Regions from separate parts of the Streptomyces sp. NPDC034111 genome, predicted to be linked through region 2. Evidence: riboswitches for the same ligand, from Rfam matches in the RefSeq annotation. Region 2 holds a riboswitch; each other region holds the start of a gene.

Region 1 (4,176 bases), on a different contig from region 2:
CGGCCACCTGGAGGAGGACGCTAAGCCCGGACGTCTCGCGAATGAGCCCGATTGCCCGGCATTGTTCGCATTCGACCGCCAGCCGGTACGCGCGTGACCACGGCGGCGCCGCCTGCACGCCGGGACCGGTCTGCCCTGACCGAAGCGGCGATTGCGGACGCCCTGCCCGGGAGGCCGTGCTATACGGCGGCTACGATCCAGCACTATGGACGTAGTAACCAATATCTTCGTCGGGCTGCACATCATCGGCATCGCGGCCCTGCTGGGCGGCTTCCTGACCCAGATGAAGGCGATGAGCGCGGGCACCGCCCGCTTCGTGCCGGCCATGCTGCACGGAGCACTGACGATGCTCGTCACCGGCATCGTGCTGGTCGGCCTCAACCAGGCCCAGGACCACCCGGTCAACAACATCAAGATCGGCATCAAGATGGCCGTACTGGTGGTGATCCTCGCGCTGGTCTACGTCAAGCGGGACGAGGAGACGGTGGACAAGCCGCTCTTCGCCGCGGTCGGCGCGCTCACGGTCGCCAACATCTTCCTCGCGGTGCTCTGGACCTGAGCGGCCCGCCGCTCCGGCGGAGCGCCCACGCACACCGCGCGGTCATCGTCCCCGGATCCGGGAACGACGGCCGCGCGGTGGCGTGTGGGGGGTGACCCGTGGGGGGTGGCCTGAAGTGGGGCGCGGGCCGCGGCTCAAGCCGGGCGGACGCTCCCGTAGATCGGCATGTAGTAGATCGACTCCTCCCGGACATTGGCGCCCGGCTTCGGAGCGTGGATCATCTTGCCGTCGCCTATGTACATCCCGACATGGCTGATGTCGTCGTAGAAGAAGACCAGGTCACCGGGTTGCAGATCCTTGGTCGCCACCCGCTCGCCGACCTTGACCTGATCCCAGGTCGTCCGCGGCAGATCCACCCCGGCCGCCTTCCACGCCGCCTGCGTCAGCCCCGAGCAGTCATAGGAACTCGGGCCGGTCGCGCCCCAGACATACGGCTTGCCGATCTGGGCGCGGGCGAACGCAAGGGCCTTTTCGGCCTGGGTGGACTGCGAGCCCCCGGTGGAGCCGCCGTCGCTGGTGCCGCCCCCCGTCTGACCGCCGCTCGTACCGTCGCCGTCCTGCTGCCGCTGGCGCTCCCGCTCCTGCTGCCGGCGCGCCTCCTCCTCGGCCCGGCGCTTGGCCTCGGCCTCCTTCTGACGCTCCAGCTCCGCCAGCCGCGCCTTCTCCTGCGCGGTCAGCCGCGACAGCAACTGCCGGGCCTCGGCCAGCTTCTGCTGCACGGACTGCTTGGACGCCTTGAGGGAGCTCTGCGACCTCTGCAACTGCTCCAGACTGCGGGTCGCCTCGGCCCGCTGGCGCGCCGCCGCGGCCGCCTGCTCCTGGTAGTCGGTGACCGCCTGCTTCTGCCGGCTGGTCAGCCGCTCCATGAGGTGACTGCGGTCGAAGAACTGCTGCGGGTCCTTGGCGAGCATCAGCTGCGCCGTCGGGTTCATCCCGCCGGTGCGGTACTGCGCCGACGCGAAGGTGCCCAGCTCCCGCCGGGAGTCGTTCATCCGCTGCGCACGCTTGGCCGCGGCATCGAGCAGGCCGTTGACGGTCTCGCGCTGGTGGTCCGCCCGCTCCTTGGCGGCGTTGTACTTCTGGGTGGACACCTCGGCCTGGCGGTAGAGCCCGTCGACCTTCTGCTTGACCTCTTCGATGGTGGGCCGGGGCGCCCTGGGGGCCGCGTCGGCGGACTGCGAGAGCAGGGTGACCGAGGCGAGGGCGGCGGTGGTGATCCCGGCCGCCGTACGCCGGCCTCCGGGCGAGGTCAGAACACTGGTGCGCGGCTTGCGATGGGACGCCAAGGCCGGCAACTCCTTCCGTGGACCGCCTACCGGGTTAGCTGTCGGGTTCGGGCGGTGTCGCTGACGGAAGGCTTGCCCTACGGTCCGCGCGTCCGCCTGGACGGGCGCAGGACCGATTCACCCCGGTGGTGCTGGTGGGTCCCCGGCTCCGGATGCCTCGTGGCAGGGCCGGACTCGGCGCGGGCGGCCCGTGCGGACGCTGTCGTCCACGGGGAGGCGGGCTGCCTGAGCGAGGACGTTAGCCAACTCGTGTGGCTCCTGTGAAGGCTGATGTTCGATATGCCCGAAACCTTTTCGTGACCTGAACGCGATGCGGGGGTTGTTGCGGCAGATGTCGGTTTCGGGATACGTGCTGCTGCTGCCGCCGCTGCCGGACCCGACCCGATCCGACCCGGCCCGCCGTACCGCCCCGGCCCGCCGTCGCGACCCGGCCCGCATCGTCCCGAGCCGGTCTGCCCCGTCCCGTCCCGACCCGGTCCGCCCCGGCCCGTACCGTCCCGGCGTACGGCCGCAGCGACAGGACGACGCCAGGCCCCTGACCTGCCGCCGCCCCCCGTAACACCGGGCACGTCCCGTAAACCGGCGGGCAATCCCCCACTCCGCCGCACGCTGTCAGTGCGGCGGCCTAGACTCGGTGGGCGATGAGCAGCCTCTTTGACGACAGCTTCCTGGCGGACCTCGGCCACAAGGGCGAGGAGGAGCACCCGCCGCCCCCCGAGGACGAGCACGAGCCGGCCCCGGAGGAGATCCCCGCCGACCTCTTCGGCGGGCGCTTCGACGTGCCCGTGCCCAGGGAGGCGTACTACCGCGACGGCGCCGCCCGCCCGGCCGTCGACGCCGCGGCGCTGCTCGAGGGACTCAACGACGAACAGAAGGCGGCCGTGGTGCACACCGGCAGCCCGCTGCTGATCGTCGCCGGCGCCGGCTCCGGCAAGACCCGGGTGCTCACCCACCGCATCGCGCATCTGCTCGCCGAGCGCCATGTCCACCCCGGCCAGATCCTCGCGATCACGTTCACGAACAAGGCCGCCGGGGAGATGAAGGAGCGCGTCGAGGAGCTGGTCGGCCCCCGCGCCAACGCCATGTGGGTCTCCACCTTCCACAGCGCCTGCGTCCGCATCCTGCGCCGCGAGTCCAAGAAGCTGGGCTTCACCTCCTCCTTCTCGATCTACGACGCCGCCGACTCCAAGCGCCTGATGGCCCTGGTCTGCCGCGACCTCGACCTCGACCCCAAGCGCTTCCCGCCCAAGTCCTTCAGCGCGAAGATCTCCAACCTCAAGAACGAGCTCATCGACGAGGAGACCTTCGCAGGCACGGCGGCCGACGGATTCGAGAAGACCCTCGCCGAGGCGTACGCGATGTACCAGGCGCGGCTGCGCGAGGCCAACGCCCTGGACTTCGACGACATCATCATGACGACGGTCAACCTCCTCCAGGCCTTCCCCGACGTCGCCGAGCACTACCGCCGCCGCTTCCGCCACGTCCTCGTCGACGAGTACCAGGACACCAACCACGCCCAGTACACCCTCGTACGCGAACTCGTCGGCACCGGCACCCCCGAGATCCCCGCCGCCGAACTGTGCGTCGTCGGTGACGCCGACCAGTCGATCTACGCCTTCCGCGGCGCCACCATCCGCAACATCCTCCAGTTCGAGGAGGACTACCCGGACGCGACCACGATCCTGCTGGAGCAGAACTACCGCTCGTCGCAGACGATCCTCTCCGCCGCCAACGCGGTCATCGAGCGCAACGAGAACCGCCGCCCCAAGAACCTCTGGACCGACGCCGGCGCCGGCCCCAAGATCACCGGCTATGTCGCCGACACCGAGCACGACGAGGCACAGTTCGTCGCCGACGAGATCGACCGGCTGACCGACGCCCGCGACGCCAAGGCCGGCGACGTCGCCGTCTTCTACCGGACCAACGCCCAGTCCCGCGTCTTCGAAGAGATCTTCATCCGGGTCGGGCTGCCCTACAAGGTCGTCGGCGGTGTGCGCTTCTACGAGCGCAAGGAGGTCCGGGACGTCCTCGCGTACCTGCGGGTGCTCGCCAATCCCGAGGACAGCGTCCCGCTGCGCCGCATCCTCAACGTCCCCAAGCGCGGCATCGGCGAACGCGCCGAGGCGATGATCGACGCCCTCTCGGCCCGCGAGAAGATCACCTTCCCGCAGGCGCTCCGCCGGGTCGACGAGGCGTACGGGATGGCCGCCCGCTCCGCCAACGCCGTCAAGCGCTTCAACGTCCTGATGGAAGAGCTGCGGACGATCGTCGAATCGGGCGCCGGACCGGCCACCATCCTGGAAGCCGTCCTGGAGCGTACGGGCTACCTCG
Region 2 (4,176 bases):
CGACCCGGCACGCTTCGACGAACCGGATGTGCTCGACCTGACCCGGCGTGACAACAAGCACCTGGGATACGGGCACGGCATCCACTACTGCCTGGGTGCCCCGCTCGCCCGGCTGGAGGGGCAGACCGCGCTCGCGACGCTGCTGACACGCCTTCCGGACATCCGTCTCGCCATAGATCCTGACGATTTGCGCTGGCGCGGCGGGCTCATCATGCGCGGACTGCGGTCGTTGCCGGTGGAGTTCACTCCCGAGCGGGCTCTGACCAGCGACGGAGGCCGAAGTGACGCAGCGTCACCTGCGTGACCATTACGTGATCTGCGCTACACCGGCTTGTGACTACCCGTGACCCCGGCTACCTTTCGACCGACGATCGTCAGGATTCGATGGGATTCACTCGATCGGTCGAAGCGGTGATGGGGTGGACCGGGCTAAGGGTGCGCGCCGTGCCCGCATCGGTCGACGGGTGACCTGTCGGCCCGTTCGAATGATTCGAACGGATCGTCGGACAACTCAACCGCCGCGCGAAAGGCATCCGCATGCGTTCCGGGACCGGCCGACACCGTCGCCCCCGTCAGGCACCGGCCATCTTTGTCACGGCGGGAGTGACCGGCGCAGGCCTAGCTCTGCCCCTGCTCTCCGCCGGTGGTGCACACGCCGCCGACACCGCGACCTGGGACAAGGTCGCCCAGTGTGAGAGCGGTGGGGTCTGGAGTGCGGCCTCGGGCAACGGCTTCTACGGCGGGCTCCAGCTGACCCAGGAGATGTGGGACGAGAACGGCGGCGCCGCCTACGCCTCGCGCCCCGACCTCGCCAGCCGCGCCCAGCAGATCGCGGTGGCCGAATCGATCCTGGACGACCGCGGCCCGGACGCCTGGCCCAGCTGTGCGGTGAACGCGGGCCTGACCCAGGACGGTCAGGCGCCGGAGGTCGACCCGGGCAACACCAGCATGCCGCTGCCCGACCCGGGCGACGAGGAGGGCTCCTCCGACTGGTCCGACGGGTCCGGGGCGCACGACGGGTCCGGCGACAGCCGGTCCGACGAGCCGTCCGACGCGACACCCTCGCCCTCGGACTCCGACCCCTCGGACTCCGCCGACTCCGACGACGCCTCCCACCGCGGCCACGACCGCACCCAGGAACCGTCCGACTCCGCGACGCCGGACGACGAGGGCAAGGGCAACGGCGAGGGGACCGGCAGCGACGGCGAGGACGGCAGCGACGGCGCCTCCCCCTCCGAGGACCCCTCCGACTCCGCCGACCCGTCCGAGTCTGCCGAGCCCTCCGAGTCCGGCGACCCCGCCGAGTCCGCCGACCCGTCCGACGACGGCAGCCGTACGGACACCGCCGGCACCCCGCACGAGACGCCCGCCAAGGGCCGGCACCGCGGCAATGTGGACGACAGCGAGCGGGACGGCGGTGACCGCACCTCGGGCCGGCACGCCTCGCGCGGCGGTGACGCGCACCGTACGGACCCGGCGGACGACGGCGACTACACCGTGCGCAAGGGTGACAGCCTGTCAGCCATCGCCGCGGCCCATAGTCTGCCCGGCGGGTGGAACGCGCTCTACGAGCGCAACGAGGGCGTCATCGGGTCCGACGCGGATCTGATCCACCCAGGTCAGCAGCTCGATCTCGGGCACACCGCAGGGTAGTTCGCAGCCTTCGCCCCGATTTGGCGAAAGTGAGACAAGGGTCTCTTTGCGCCTGGTGAACCCCGGTCCGTCCGGACTCGTCGGACCGGGCCCCACCTGCGGATATGTGACCAACTCGTGATCAAAAGCGGTCAACTTGGTTCAGATGGTGGGGTTTGAACATCAACAGGGTTACTGCTTACGGTCATGACCGCTCGCCAAAGCGGGCCCCTGTGATCACACGCCGAATCCTGCCGGTGATCGCAGGCAGTTGACGCGCAAGCGCCGTAGGCAGGAGCGGGGGAACCAAGGTAAGTGCCGGTCAGGACCGTGAAAGCGGGTCAGCCGGCTTGGGGTGAAGCAGGTGCGCCACGCGCACCGGCCGGGCACTCACAGCCCGAACCCGACAGCTCACCTCGCAGGCGTCGGTGAGGAAACGAACGAACCATGCTGATCAACAAAGGCAAGCACCGTCGTCCCTCCAAGGCCGCCCGCGTCGCCACCCTCGCCGGTGTCGCCGGTGCCGCCGTGGCCGTCCCGCTGATGGGCGCCACCTCCGCCTCCGCCGCCTCCGTCGCGACCTGGGACAAGGTCGCCCAGTGCGAGTCCGGCGGCAACTGGTCGATCAACACCGGTAACGGCTACTACGGTGGCCTCCAGTTCTCCAACTCCAGCTGGGCCGCCGCCGGCGGTACCCAGTACGCGCCGCGTGCGGACCTGGCCACCAAGGCCCAGCAGATCGCCGCCGCCGAGAAGCTGCTCGCCATCCAGGGCCCGGGTGCCTGGACCTGCGCGGGCGCCGGCGGCCTCACCTCCGGTGGTCCCGCCGCCGACGTCGACACCGGCTCCTCCGCGCAGACCAAGTCCGCGCCGCAGAAGAGCGACGACGCGGTGAAGAAGACCACCCCGGCCGCCAAGACCGAGAAGGCCCAGCCGGCCCCGAAGAAGTCCAACGGCCACGGCAACTACACCGTGAAGGCGGGCGACACCCTCGCCAAGATCGCCAAGGCGCACGGCACCAACTGGAAGTCGCTGTACGAGGCCAACAAGTCGGTCATCGGCGGCAACCCGAACCTGATCTTCCCGGGCCAGAAGCTCAACGTCTGAGCCGTCCCCGCACCGGAGCCGACCGGACCCGGGCGGCGGGTCCAGGCCCGGTGCGGGTCACCTTCCTCCTGAGACAGCCCCGCCCGGCGCGCCGTTCCCTCAGCGCGCCGCGGCGGGGTTTCTCCGTGCGCCAGCGCGTGGCCGGGGCTGTGACCTGCCACGTCCAGCGATTTTTCCCGTTACGCGAACAATGCAGCTAAATCTCCGGCGAACTATGCCTTTGGGAAGATTTTCGGGCCCTTCCGTCCCACAGAGCGGGCCGAGGGGCAGTGGATGCACCCGGGGCCGTTAGGCTCGTGCCGGAGAACTCCAGACACCCATGAAGGAGACAACGTGCCGTCCATCGACGTCGTCGTAGCCCGCGAAATTCTCGACTCGCGAGGTAATCCCACGGTCGAGGTCGAGGTCGGCCTCGACGACGGCAGCACCGGCCGTGCCGCCGTGCCGTCCGGCGCCTCGACCGGCGCCTTCGAGGCCATCGAGCTCCGCGACGGCGACCCGAACCGCTACCTCGGCAAGGGCGTCGAAAAGGCCGTCCTGGCCGTCATCGAGCAGATCGGCCCGGAGCTCGTCGGCTACGACGCGACCGAGCAGCGGCTGATCGACCAGGCGATGTTCGACCTGGACGCCACCGACAACAAGGGCTCGCTCGGCGCCAACGCCATCCTGGGCGTCTCCCTCGCCGTCGCGCACGCCGCCTCCGAGGCCAGCGACCTCCCGCTGTTCCGCTACCTCGGTGGCCCGAACGCGCATGTCCTGCCCGTCCCGATGATGAACATCCTGAACGGCGGCTCGCACGCCGACTCCAACGTGGACATCCAGGAGTTCATGATCGCCCCGATCGGCGCGGAGTCCTTCTCCGAGGCGCTGCGCTGGGGCGCCGAGGTCTACCACACCCTCAAGAAGGTCCTGAAGGAGCGCGGGCTGTCCACCGGCCTCGGTGACGAGGGCGGCTTCGCCCCCAACCTGGGCTCCAACCGCGAGGCCCTGGACCTCATCCTGGAGGCCATCAAGCAGGCCGGTTACGCCCCCGGCCAGGACATCGCCCTCGCCCTGGACGTCGCCGCCTCCGAGTTCTACAAGGACGGCAAGTACCTCTTCGAGGGCAAGGAGCGCTCCGCCGCCGAGATGACGGAGTACTACGGGGAGCTGGTGGCGGCCTACCCGCTGGTCTCCATCGAGGACCCGCTGTTCGAGGACGACTGGGCCGGCTGGAAGGTCATCACCGACAAGCTCGGCAGCAAGGTCCAGCTGGTCGGCGACGACCTGTTCGTCACCAACCCCGAGCGCCTCGCCCGCGGCATCGAGGAGGGCTCCGCCAACGCGCTGCTGGTGAAGGTCAACCAGATCGGCTCGCTGACCGAGACCCTGGACGCCGTCGAGCTGGCCCAGCGCAACGGCTTCAAGTGCATGATGTCGCACCGCTCCGGTGAGACC
Region 3 (4,176 bases), on a different contig from region 2:
CGTGCGGCGCGACGGTGGACGACATGGTCCTACTGGCGGTGCAGCGGCCCATGGGGGCGTAGAGCCCGCGCCGAACCGCCAGGGGCCGGGCGGCACCCGTCAGCTGCCCGGGGTGTGCGCTGGACGCTGCCCGGTGTGTGTGCTGGACCCTGCCCGCGGTTGTGTGCTGGACGCGGCTTCCGTCGGCCTCCGTCAGCTCCCCGGGGCCCCGGCCGCCTCCGGGAGCCGGTACAGGCTCTGCCCGTGCGGGCCGGTGAGCGCGACGGGCCGGCCGTCCAGGGCGAGGGTCAGCAGCAGTCCGTCCTCCGGGGCCGGGGGGCGGTTCTCCGGCGGGGTGTGGTGGTGTTCCGGCGTGCTGAGCCACGGCAGGACGGAGTGGTGCTCGTTGGAGATCCAGTGCCCGCCGCCGGCCCGCCCGTCGAGCAGCGACCGTACGAGCCGGGCGAACTCCTCGCGGCGGGCCGGCGGAAGGTAGTTCAGCACCGCGCTGTGGAAGATGACCAACGTCGCCCCGGCCGGTGCCTCGGCGGCGAGCGCGGGCAGCTCCTCGATCAGATCGCCGCGGACGATCCGCGGCCGCGGCGCCGTGCGTACGGCTTCGACGGCCGCGGTCAGCCGCCCCGCACGCCCCTCCTCACCGGGCCAGACGAGCGCCTGGAGCCAGCGCAGATCGTCCGGTTCGGCAACCGGGTCGAGCGGCTGGAGATCGATCCCGGCCCGCCAGACGACCTCCGGCAGCCGGCCGGGCAGCTCCTCGGCCGCCCAGTCCGTACGGCACCCGAACACCACCGGACTTCCCGGCGCCCCGACCTCGACGGCCCGACGAACGCCCGCCGCCCCGCCGCCCTCGTGCCCGTATCCGTCCCCGTACCCGTACCGGTTCGCGCCGTCGTACCCGTATCCGTCCGCGTTCGCGTTCGCGCCCGCCCCCGCCTCCCCGTCCGCGTACTCGTACCGGTACCGATAGCGGTCCGGATGCAGGCACAGTCCGGCCGACGTGCCGACCTCCAGCAGTGCCAAGGGCTGCGGCAGCCGGGCGAGCAGCGGCAGCAGGGTGGCGCAGCGGGCCGGTTCATTGGTCTGGGTGGCGCGCTGCATGATCACCGTGCGCACCTCGTCCCAGTGCCGGATCGTCCACTCGCGCCAGCGGCCGTACGCCGCCTCGCCGCGCGGGCCCTGTTCCGCGTGCGGGCCGTCGAGATGGCGGACGGCGGCGAGCAGGAGGTTCGGCTGCTGCTTGTTGCCGGCCGGCAGGGACCCGGACAACAGGTCGCAGAGTTCCGGGTCGTGACCGATCCGTGCGCTCAACTCCTCATGGGCGTCGGACCGTCCGCGGGCTTCCTGCCACGAGAACTCGCGGTACCGCAGTGCCACCTCCTGTGCACTGCTGCGAGGGACGCCGCGTGCGGTGCGGTGCCCGGCGTTCGCGAGGCTCTCGACATTTCCGGTGCGCTCGACGTTGACGGCCATGATCCGACGTTACGCTCTCACGTTCCGTAATCGGCGGGCACCCCTCCGCATAACAACTGACGCACAATCAAGCCGAGATCGTTTAGCGTTGAGCGGTCAACTCGCCCGTTTTGTGGTCATGGTGGCGGAAAAATTCCACACCCTTGTTGTGCGCGGCGCATAAGGATTCCCGGGAAGGCTTGGAAAATGGCCACGACCTCTATTACTGTCCGATAACGCAGCGCGGTCGTCCCAGCCGTCGCAAGTGGCGGCACCGCGCGCCGACGCCGAATCCCGTACGCGCTTTTCACGCACCTCCAGCACCTCGAACTGCACCAAGGGAACCGGGGAACCACCACCTTGGGGTGAATCGGACGCCTCCGCCAGAGGGTGCCCGTAGGAGACCTTCCTGCTCCGAACCCGTCAGCTAACCCGGTAGGCGAGAAGGAAGGAAAGGAGTGCGCCCCCGTGGCGTCCAACAGGCCTGCCCCCGAGGCTCCGTCCGCGTACGAACTCGACGACCGAGGAGCCTTCCAGGGCCACGGTTACGCGGGCGGTGGTGCGGACATCGACAGCGACGGCCCGTGGGAGGAGTGGAACCCCACCGAGGACTCCGTCCGGCCCGTACGCGGTAAGCACCGGGTGGCCAGGCAGCGCGGCGGCGGCTTCGCCCGCGGCGGCACGGTGCTGGGCGTCGGCGTCATCGCGGCGGTCGGCGCGGGCGGTATGGCCACCGCCGAGGATCGCCCGCCGGTCCCCATCTCGATGCCGGACATCGGCGGGATGGCCCACGACCTCTCCGAGAACCTGCCGGACGCCTCCTCGCTGCCCGGCGTCGGCGATCTCATATCCGACGGCGGTTCCGACGCGCAGGCGGGCGCGGACTCCGCCGTCGAGGCCTCGGGCGCCGGCGGGTCCGGACCGCTCACCCAGGCCGTCCAGACGGGCGGCTCCGGTACGGGTACGAACGCCGGCGAGGCGCTGCGCAGCCGCATCCTCCAGCAGGCCGACGCCCAGCAGGGCGCCGCCGAGGAGGAGGCCCGCGAGGCCGCGGAGAGCGCCGCCCTCAAGCGGGCCGCCACGGACGCGTCCGAAGCCCAGAAGACCGCCGAGCAGGCCGCGGCCGCCAAGAAGGCGGCGGAGCTGGAGGCCAAGCGGAAGGCCGAGGAGGAGGCCCGCCGGAAGGCGGAGGCCGAACGCCTCGCCCAACTGGCGAAGAGCTTCATCACCCCGGTGTCCTCCTACACGCTCACCGCCAGCTTCGGCCAGGCCGGCGACCGCTGGGCCGCCGACCACACCGGACAGGACTTCGCCGCACCGACCGGCACGCCCGTCAAGGCGGTGCACTCCGGCACCATCACCCAGGCCGGCTGGGCCGGTTCGTACGGCTACCGCATCGTCCTCACCCTCGACGACGGCACCGAACTCTGGTTCTGCCATCTGTCCTCGATGGTGAAGACCTCCGGCAAGGTCAACACCGGCGACGTCATCGGCCGCGTCGGCGCCACCGGCAACGTCACCGGCCCGCACCTCCACCTGGAGGTCCGCCCGGACGCCGGCGACCCGATCGACCCGATGCCGTGGCTGCGCGAGCACGGCGTCAACGTCTGAGGCGTCCGAGGACGACGGCGGCGGTCGTCGGGGGAGCCGGGTTGTTCCCAGGGGCATGAACGCCCTTGGGAACAACGGGAATCCCGCCGGAGGCGCTGGAGGGCCCGGAGGCCTTGGCGGCCCTGGAGGCCCGGGGAATCCCTACCGATGCACCGGACACCTCCGGAACCACCGGGAATAACTCCCCTCCCCCCAACGCTGCACCTACGCATGACCGCGACACACTCCTCCCACCCCCCTCGTCACCGCCGGCCCCTCGGCTCGCTCTCCGTCTCGCCGCTCTGCCTCGGGGGCAACGTCTTCGGCTGGACGGCCGACGAAGCCGAGTCCTTCGCCGTGCTCGATGCGTACGTGGCGGGCGGCGGCAACTTCATCGACACCGCCGACGTCTACTCGGCCTGGGTGCCGGGCAACGAGGGCGGCGAATCCGAGACCCTCATCGGCAACTGGCTGGCCGCCCGCGGCAATCGCTCCGACGTCGTCATCGCCACCAAGGTCGGCGCCCACCCCGACCACAAGGGCCTGCGCGCCGCCACCATCAAGTCCGCGGTCGACGCCTCCCTCACCCGCCTCCGCACGGACTACATCGACCTCTACTACACCCACTACGACGACGAATCGGTCGAGATCGCGGAGTTTCTGACCGCCCTCGACGACCTCGTCAAGGCCGGCAAGGTCCGCGAGATCGCCGCCTCCAACATCTCCGCGCGGCGCCTGGAGGAGTCCCTGGCCTTCTCCGACCGCGAGGGCCTGGCCCGCTACGTCGCCCTCCAGCCGCACTACAACCTGGTCTCCCGCGACACCTACGAGGGCGAACTCGCCGATGTCGCCGCCCGCCACGGCGTCGCCGCGGTCCCGTACTACGCACTCGCCTCCGGCTTCCTGACCGGCAAGTACCGCCCGGACAGCACGGTCGACAGCGCCCGCTCGGAGAAGGCCGCCAAGCACCTGGCCACCGACCGCGGACGCCGCGTCCTCCAGGCGCTCGACACGGTCGCCACCGCCCACGAGGCCGAGCCCGCCACCGTCGCCCTCGCCTGGCTGGCCGCGCAGCCCACCGTCGCCGCCCCCATCGCCAGCGCCCGCACACTGGACCAGCTCCCGGCCCTCCTGGCC
Region 4 (4,176 bases), on a different contig from region 2:
CGGCGAGCCCGACCCGGTCGACGTAGTCGTGGTGGGTGAAGCGGTGCACGTCGCGGTCGGACAGGCGGGGGTAGGGCGCGAAGAAGCGGTAGTACTTCGACTCGTCCGAGACCTGTTCGTAGAAGGAGACCAGCCGCTCCGCGTCGTCGGGGGTGATGGGGCGGATCCGCGCCGTGCCGCCGTCGCGCAGCACCACGTCGGCTTCCCAGTGGGTCGGGTACGCGTGGTCCGGCGGCTTCTGCATGCGGACAGCGTACGACCGGGCACTGACAACGGCCCGTACGCGTACGCTCGGGGTCAGTCGGAGGCTTCTTGAGCACTCCCGGCAGCGTGAGAGACTGGTCTAGACAACTGTCACGACTTTGAAGGGCAACACCATGGCAGAGCGCCGCGTCAATGTCGGTTGGGCCGAGGGCCTGCACGCCCGCCCCGCGTCGATCTTCGTCCGTGCGGCCACCGCCTCCGGCGTCCCGATGACGATCGCCAAGGCTGATGGCACCCCTGTCAACGCGGCCTCCATGCTCGCGGTCCTGGGCCTGGGCGCCCAGGGTGGCGAGGAAATCGTGCTGGCCTCCGACGCCGAGGGCGCCGAGGCCGCGCTCGACCGCCTGGCGAAGCTCGTCGCCGAGGGTCTTGAGGAGCTCCCCGAGACCGTCTGAGCCCTGGTCCGCAAGGACCTCTTGCAGCATGCGGCGGCCCCGCCGCGGTGACCGGGAGACGGTCGCCGCGTCGGGGCCGTTCTGCGCTGTTGGGCGATTTCCGCACACCGGGAAAGAAAAGGCGCGCACCGTCCGGCGCTCAGGCGTGGTAGCGGAAAATGGGCACACAAATAGGCACCGTAAATAGACGCGCGAATAGGCGCGCGATGAGGCGCGGCAGCGCAGGCCGGAAATCCGACGCGATACGAGACATCGGCCCACCACTGGGCAAATGCATTCCGCGCCCCGCACCCCTTTGTATACGGGGCGATTGTTAAGAGCGGGCGCGCGCCGTGTTGACGGACCGTTTCGGATCGCTCACCTCGGGCTCGGCGGGGCGCCGCAGCCGGTACACCGGGAGGGAGCGCTCGATGTGGGCCGCCATCAGGGCACGGGCCCGTTCCGCGTCCCCCCGGGCCACCGCGTCCAGCACCGCGCCGTGTTCGTCCCACGACTCGCCGGACCGGGCCGGGGGCTCCACGGCATACATCCACTCGATCTTGCGCCGCAGCTGGGTCAGCAGCGCGGTCAGGCTGGGACTGCCGGCCGCCTGGGCGAGCGTCTCGTGGAACCAGCCGTCCAGTTGGCGCAGGTCCGCGGGGTTGCCGTGGCGGGCCCGCTCGCGCCCGAGCCGCACCAGTCCGCGCAGCACCTTCAGATGGGCCGGGCTGCGGCGGGCGGCGGCGCGGGCCGCGCCCAGCGGCTCCAGCAGGGCGCGGATGTCGAGGAGGTCGGCGGCCTCCTGCTCGGTGGGCTCGGCGACGCACGCGCCCGCGTGGTGGCGGGTGGTGACAAAGCCCTCCGACTGCAGGGTGCGCAGCGCTTCGCGGACCGGGACTCTGGAGACGCCGTAACGCGCCGCCAGGATCTCCTCGATCAGCCGGCTCCCCGGCGCCAGTGCACCGGAGACAATGTCCTCGCGAATCGCCGTGCACACTGCATGCGCGGAAATATGGCCTCGCATCGTCCGTGCCTCCGCCGTAATCCCCTGGAAACGCCGCCGGTTGGCGGCATTTCCGTGACTCTATTCGACCGGGACGGCTTTTCCGACGGACTCCTGTTATTCATGGATATATTTTGGCCAGCGCACGGGTCCGTCATCGGGCGATCCGGTGCGGCGGGTGCGGCGTGCGGTCCGTCAGACGTTGACGCCGTGCGAGCGCAGATAGGCGGTCGGGTCGATGTCCGAGCCGTAGTCCGGCGTGGTGCGGGCCTCGAAGTGCAGATGCGGGCCTGTGACGTTGCCGGTGGCGCCGGAGAGGCCGATCTGCTCGCCCGGTGTGACGGTCTGGCCGACCGAGACGCCGATGGACGACAGGTGGCCGTACTGGGTGTACGTACCGTCGTGCATCTTGATCACGACGTTGTTGCCGTACGCGCCGCCCCAGCCGGCCTCGACGACGGTGCCCGCGCCCACGGCGTGGACCGAGGTGCCGGAGGCGGCGTGGAAGTCGATGCCGGTGTGGCTGCCGGAGGACCACAGGCTGCTGGAGGCCTTGTAGCCGGTGGAGACGTAGGAGCCGGCGATCGGGGCGACGAAGGCGTTGAGGCGCTTGCGCTCGGCCTCGCGGGCCGCGCGCTCCTTGGCCTCGCGCTCGGCCTTGGCCTTCTTCCGGGCGGCCTCGGCGCGCCGCTTGGCCTCGTCGGCCTGCTTCTTGGCAAGGGCCTCGGCCTTCGCCTTCGCGGCGGCGGCCTCGGCGGCGGCCTGCTGTGCGTCGGCCTGGGCCTCGAGGCGGTCGGCGGCCTCGTCGCCGAGGACCACGGCCCGCTGGAGACCGGTGTCGTGTACGGGCGCCTGGTCCGTGGCGGCCAGCGCCGGCGAGGCCACGGAGGCGACCACGCCGGAGGCCGCCAGGCCGGCTATGCCGGCGATCTTGCGGGTGGAGCGAGCGGAGCGGCTCGCACCGCGGTGCTTCCCGGTGGCACGGATGAACGCCATGTACTGGCTGGTCCTTTCCTTCCTTCTCGCCTACCGGGTTAGCTGACGGGTTCGGAGCAGGAAGGTCTCCTACGGGCTCCTCCGGAGAGGAGTCCGATTCACCCCAAGGGACGTGTGGGTCCCCGGCTCCCCTGGCTCGCGCCGTACGGGGACTCGGCGATGACTGTCCGGTGCCACTGTTGTGGCGGACTTGTGACGAACAGCCGGACCGACGCTAAACGGGGCAACTTTCAATCGGCAAACAGAACCGGTTTTTTGTGCGGGATGCCACAAGAACCGCCGCAACCAGCCGCCATAAAACGGACATACGGCGGATCCCGTGGCGGGCGGGCGCCACGGGATCCGCATGCGTAACTGACTTGCCGTCAAGTGAAGGTGCTAGCCGCTGACGACCGTCACCTCGCCGATGCCCAGCGACCTGACGGGCTCGGCGATCTGCGCGGCGTCCCCGACCAGGACCGTCACCAGCCGGTCCACCGGGAAGGCGTTGACCACCGCCGCGGTCGCCTCGACCGTGCCGGTCTCCGCGAGCCGGGCGTACAACTGCGCCTGGAAGTCGTCCGGTAGCTGCTGCTCCACCTGGTCGGCGAGCGTGCCGGCGACGGCCGCCGCGGTCTCGTACTTGAGCGGCGCGACCCCGACGAGGTTCTGTACGGCGACATCCCGCTCGTCGTCCGTCAGCCCCTCTGCCGCGAGGGTCCGCAGCACCTTCCAGAGGTCGTCCAGGGCGGGGACCGTGGAGGCGGTGTCGACCGAGCCGCTGATGGCCAGCAGCGCGGCGCCCGTGGCCCCCTCGGGGGACGAGGGGGCGGTGGAGCGCAATACCTGACCGAAGGCGCGCACCCCGTAGGTGTAGCCCTTCTCCTCCCGCAGCACGCGGTCCAGACGGGAGGTGAGGGTGCCGCCCAGGCAGTACGTGCCGAGGACCTGGCCCGGCCAGACCCGGTCGTGCCGGTCGGCGCCGATGCGGCCGATGAGCAGCTGCGTCTGGACGGCGCCGGGGCGGTCCACGATCACCACCCGGCCGGTGTCGTCGGCGGTGATCGGCGCGGCCTTCAGCGGCTCGGCCGTGGAGCCGCTCCAGGCGCCGAGGGTGCCGGCGAGCGCCGCGTCCAGGTCGACGCCGGTGAAGTCACCGACGATGACCGCGGTGGCCGTGGCGGGCCGGACATGGGCGGCGTAGAAGGCCCGGACGGCCGCGGCGTCGATACGGGCGACGGTCTCCTCGGTGCCCTGCCGGGGACGCGACATCCGGGACGTGGCCGGAAACAGCTCCTTGGACAGCGCCATGGCGGCGCGCCGGGCCGGGTTGGCGAGCTCGTGCGGGATCTCGTCGAGGCGGTTGCGCACCAGCCGCTCGACCTCGCTGTCCGGGAAGGCGGGGGCGCGCAGCGCGTCGGCGAGCAGGCCGAGCGCCCGGGTCAGCCGGGAGGCCGGGACCTCCAGGGAGACCCGTACGCCGGGGTGGTCGGCGTGCGCGTCCAGGGTGGCGCCGCAGCGCTCCAGCTCGGCGGCGAACCCCTCGGCGTCGTGCTTGTC

Evidence for each region. A riboswitch is a leader RNA that binds a small molecule or an ion and turns the genes downstream of it on or off. The one in region 2 is predicted to bind cyclic di-AMP.
Region 1: another riboswitch for cyclic di-AMP. It lies ahead of ACZ55A_RS10650 (C40 family peptidase); the one in region 2 lies ahead of ACZ55A_RS12570 (transglycosylase family protein).
Region 3: another riboswitch for cyclic di-AMP. It lies ahead of ACZ55A_RS31505 (M23 family metallopeptidase); the one in region 2 lies ahead of ACZ55A_RS12570 (transglycosylase family protein).
Region 4: another riboswitch for cyclic di-AMP. It lies ahead of ACZ55A_RS32115 (M23 family metallopeptidase); the one in region 2 lies ahead of ACZ55A_RS12570 (transglycosylase family protein).

Annotation. Positions count from the first base shown of each region.
Region 1 is NZ_JBVIST010000003.1:285,487-289,662, reverse strand. Features, by position in the region: gene ACZ55A_RS10655 (hypothetical protein) at 206-559, shown strand; gene ACZ55A_RS10650 (C40 family peptidase) at 694-1,845, opposite strand; cyclic di-AMP (ydaO/yuaA leader) riboswitch at 1,853-2,035, opposite strand; gene pcrA (DNA helicase PcrA) at 2,487-4,176, shown strand, end outside.
Region 2 is NZ_JBVIST010000004.1:103,834-108,009, reverse strand. Features, by position in the region: gene ACZ55A_RS12580 (cytochrome P450 family protein) at 1-304, shown strand, start outside; gene ACZ55A_RS12575 (LysM peptidoglycan-binding domain-containing protein) at 604-1,653, shown strand; cyclic di-AMP (ydaO/yuaA leader) riboswitch at 1,906-2,072, shown strand; gene ACZ55A_RS12570 (transglycosylase family protein) at 2,080-2,739, shown strand; gene eno (phosphopyruvate hydratase) at 3,073-4,176, shown strand, end outside.
Region 3 is NZ_JBVIST010000020.1:113,792-117,967, forward strand. Features, by position in the region: gene ACZ55A_RS31495 (PP2C family protein-serine/threonine phosphatase) at 1-62, shown strand, start outside; gene ACZ55A_RS31500 (DUF2332 family protein) at 193-1,470, opposite strand; cyclic di-AMP (ydaO/yuaA leader) riboswitch at 1,761-1,906, shown strand; gene ACZ55A_RS31505 (M23 family metallopeptidase) at 1,918-3,060, shown strand; gene ACZ55A_RS31510 (aldo/keto reductase) at 3,271-4,176, shown strand, end outside.
Region 4 is NZ_JBVIST010000021.1:125,383-129,558, reverse strand. Features, by position in the region: gene ACZ55A_RS32130 (bifunctional acetate--CoA ligase family protein/GNAT family N-acetyltransferase) at 1-244, opposite strand, end outside; gene ACZ55A_RS32125 (HPr family phosphocarrier protein) at 378-659, shown strand; gene ACZ55A_RS32120 (GntR family transcriptional regulator) at 973-1,662, opposite strand; gene ACZ55A_RS32115 (M23 family metallopeptidase) at 1,837-2,637, opposite strand; cyclic di-AMP (ydaO/yuaA leader) riboswitch at 2,650-2,806, opposite strand; gene ACZ55A_RS32110 (M16 family metallopeptidase) at 3,016-4,176, opposite strand, start outside.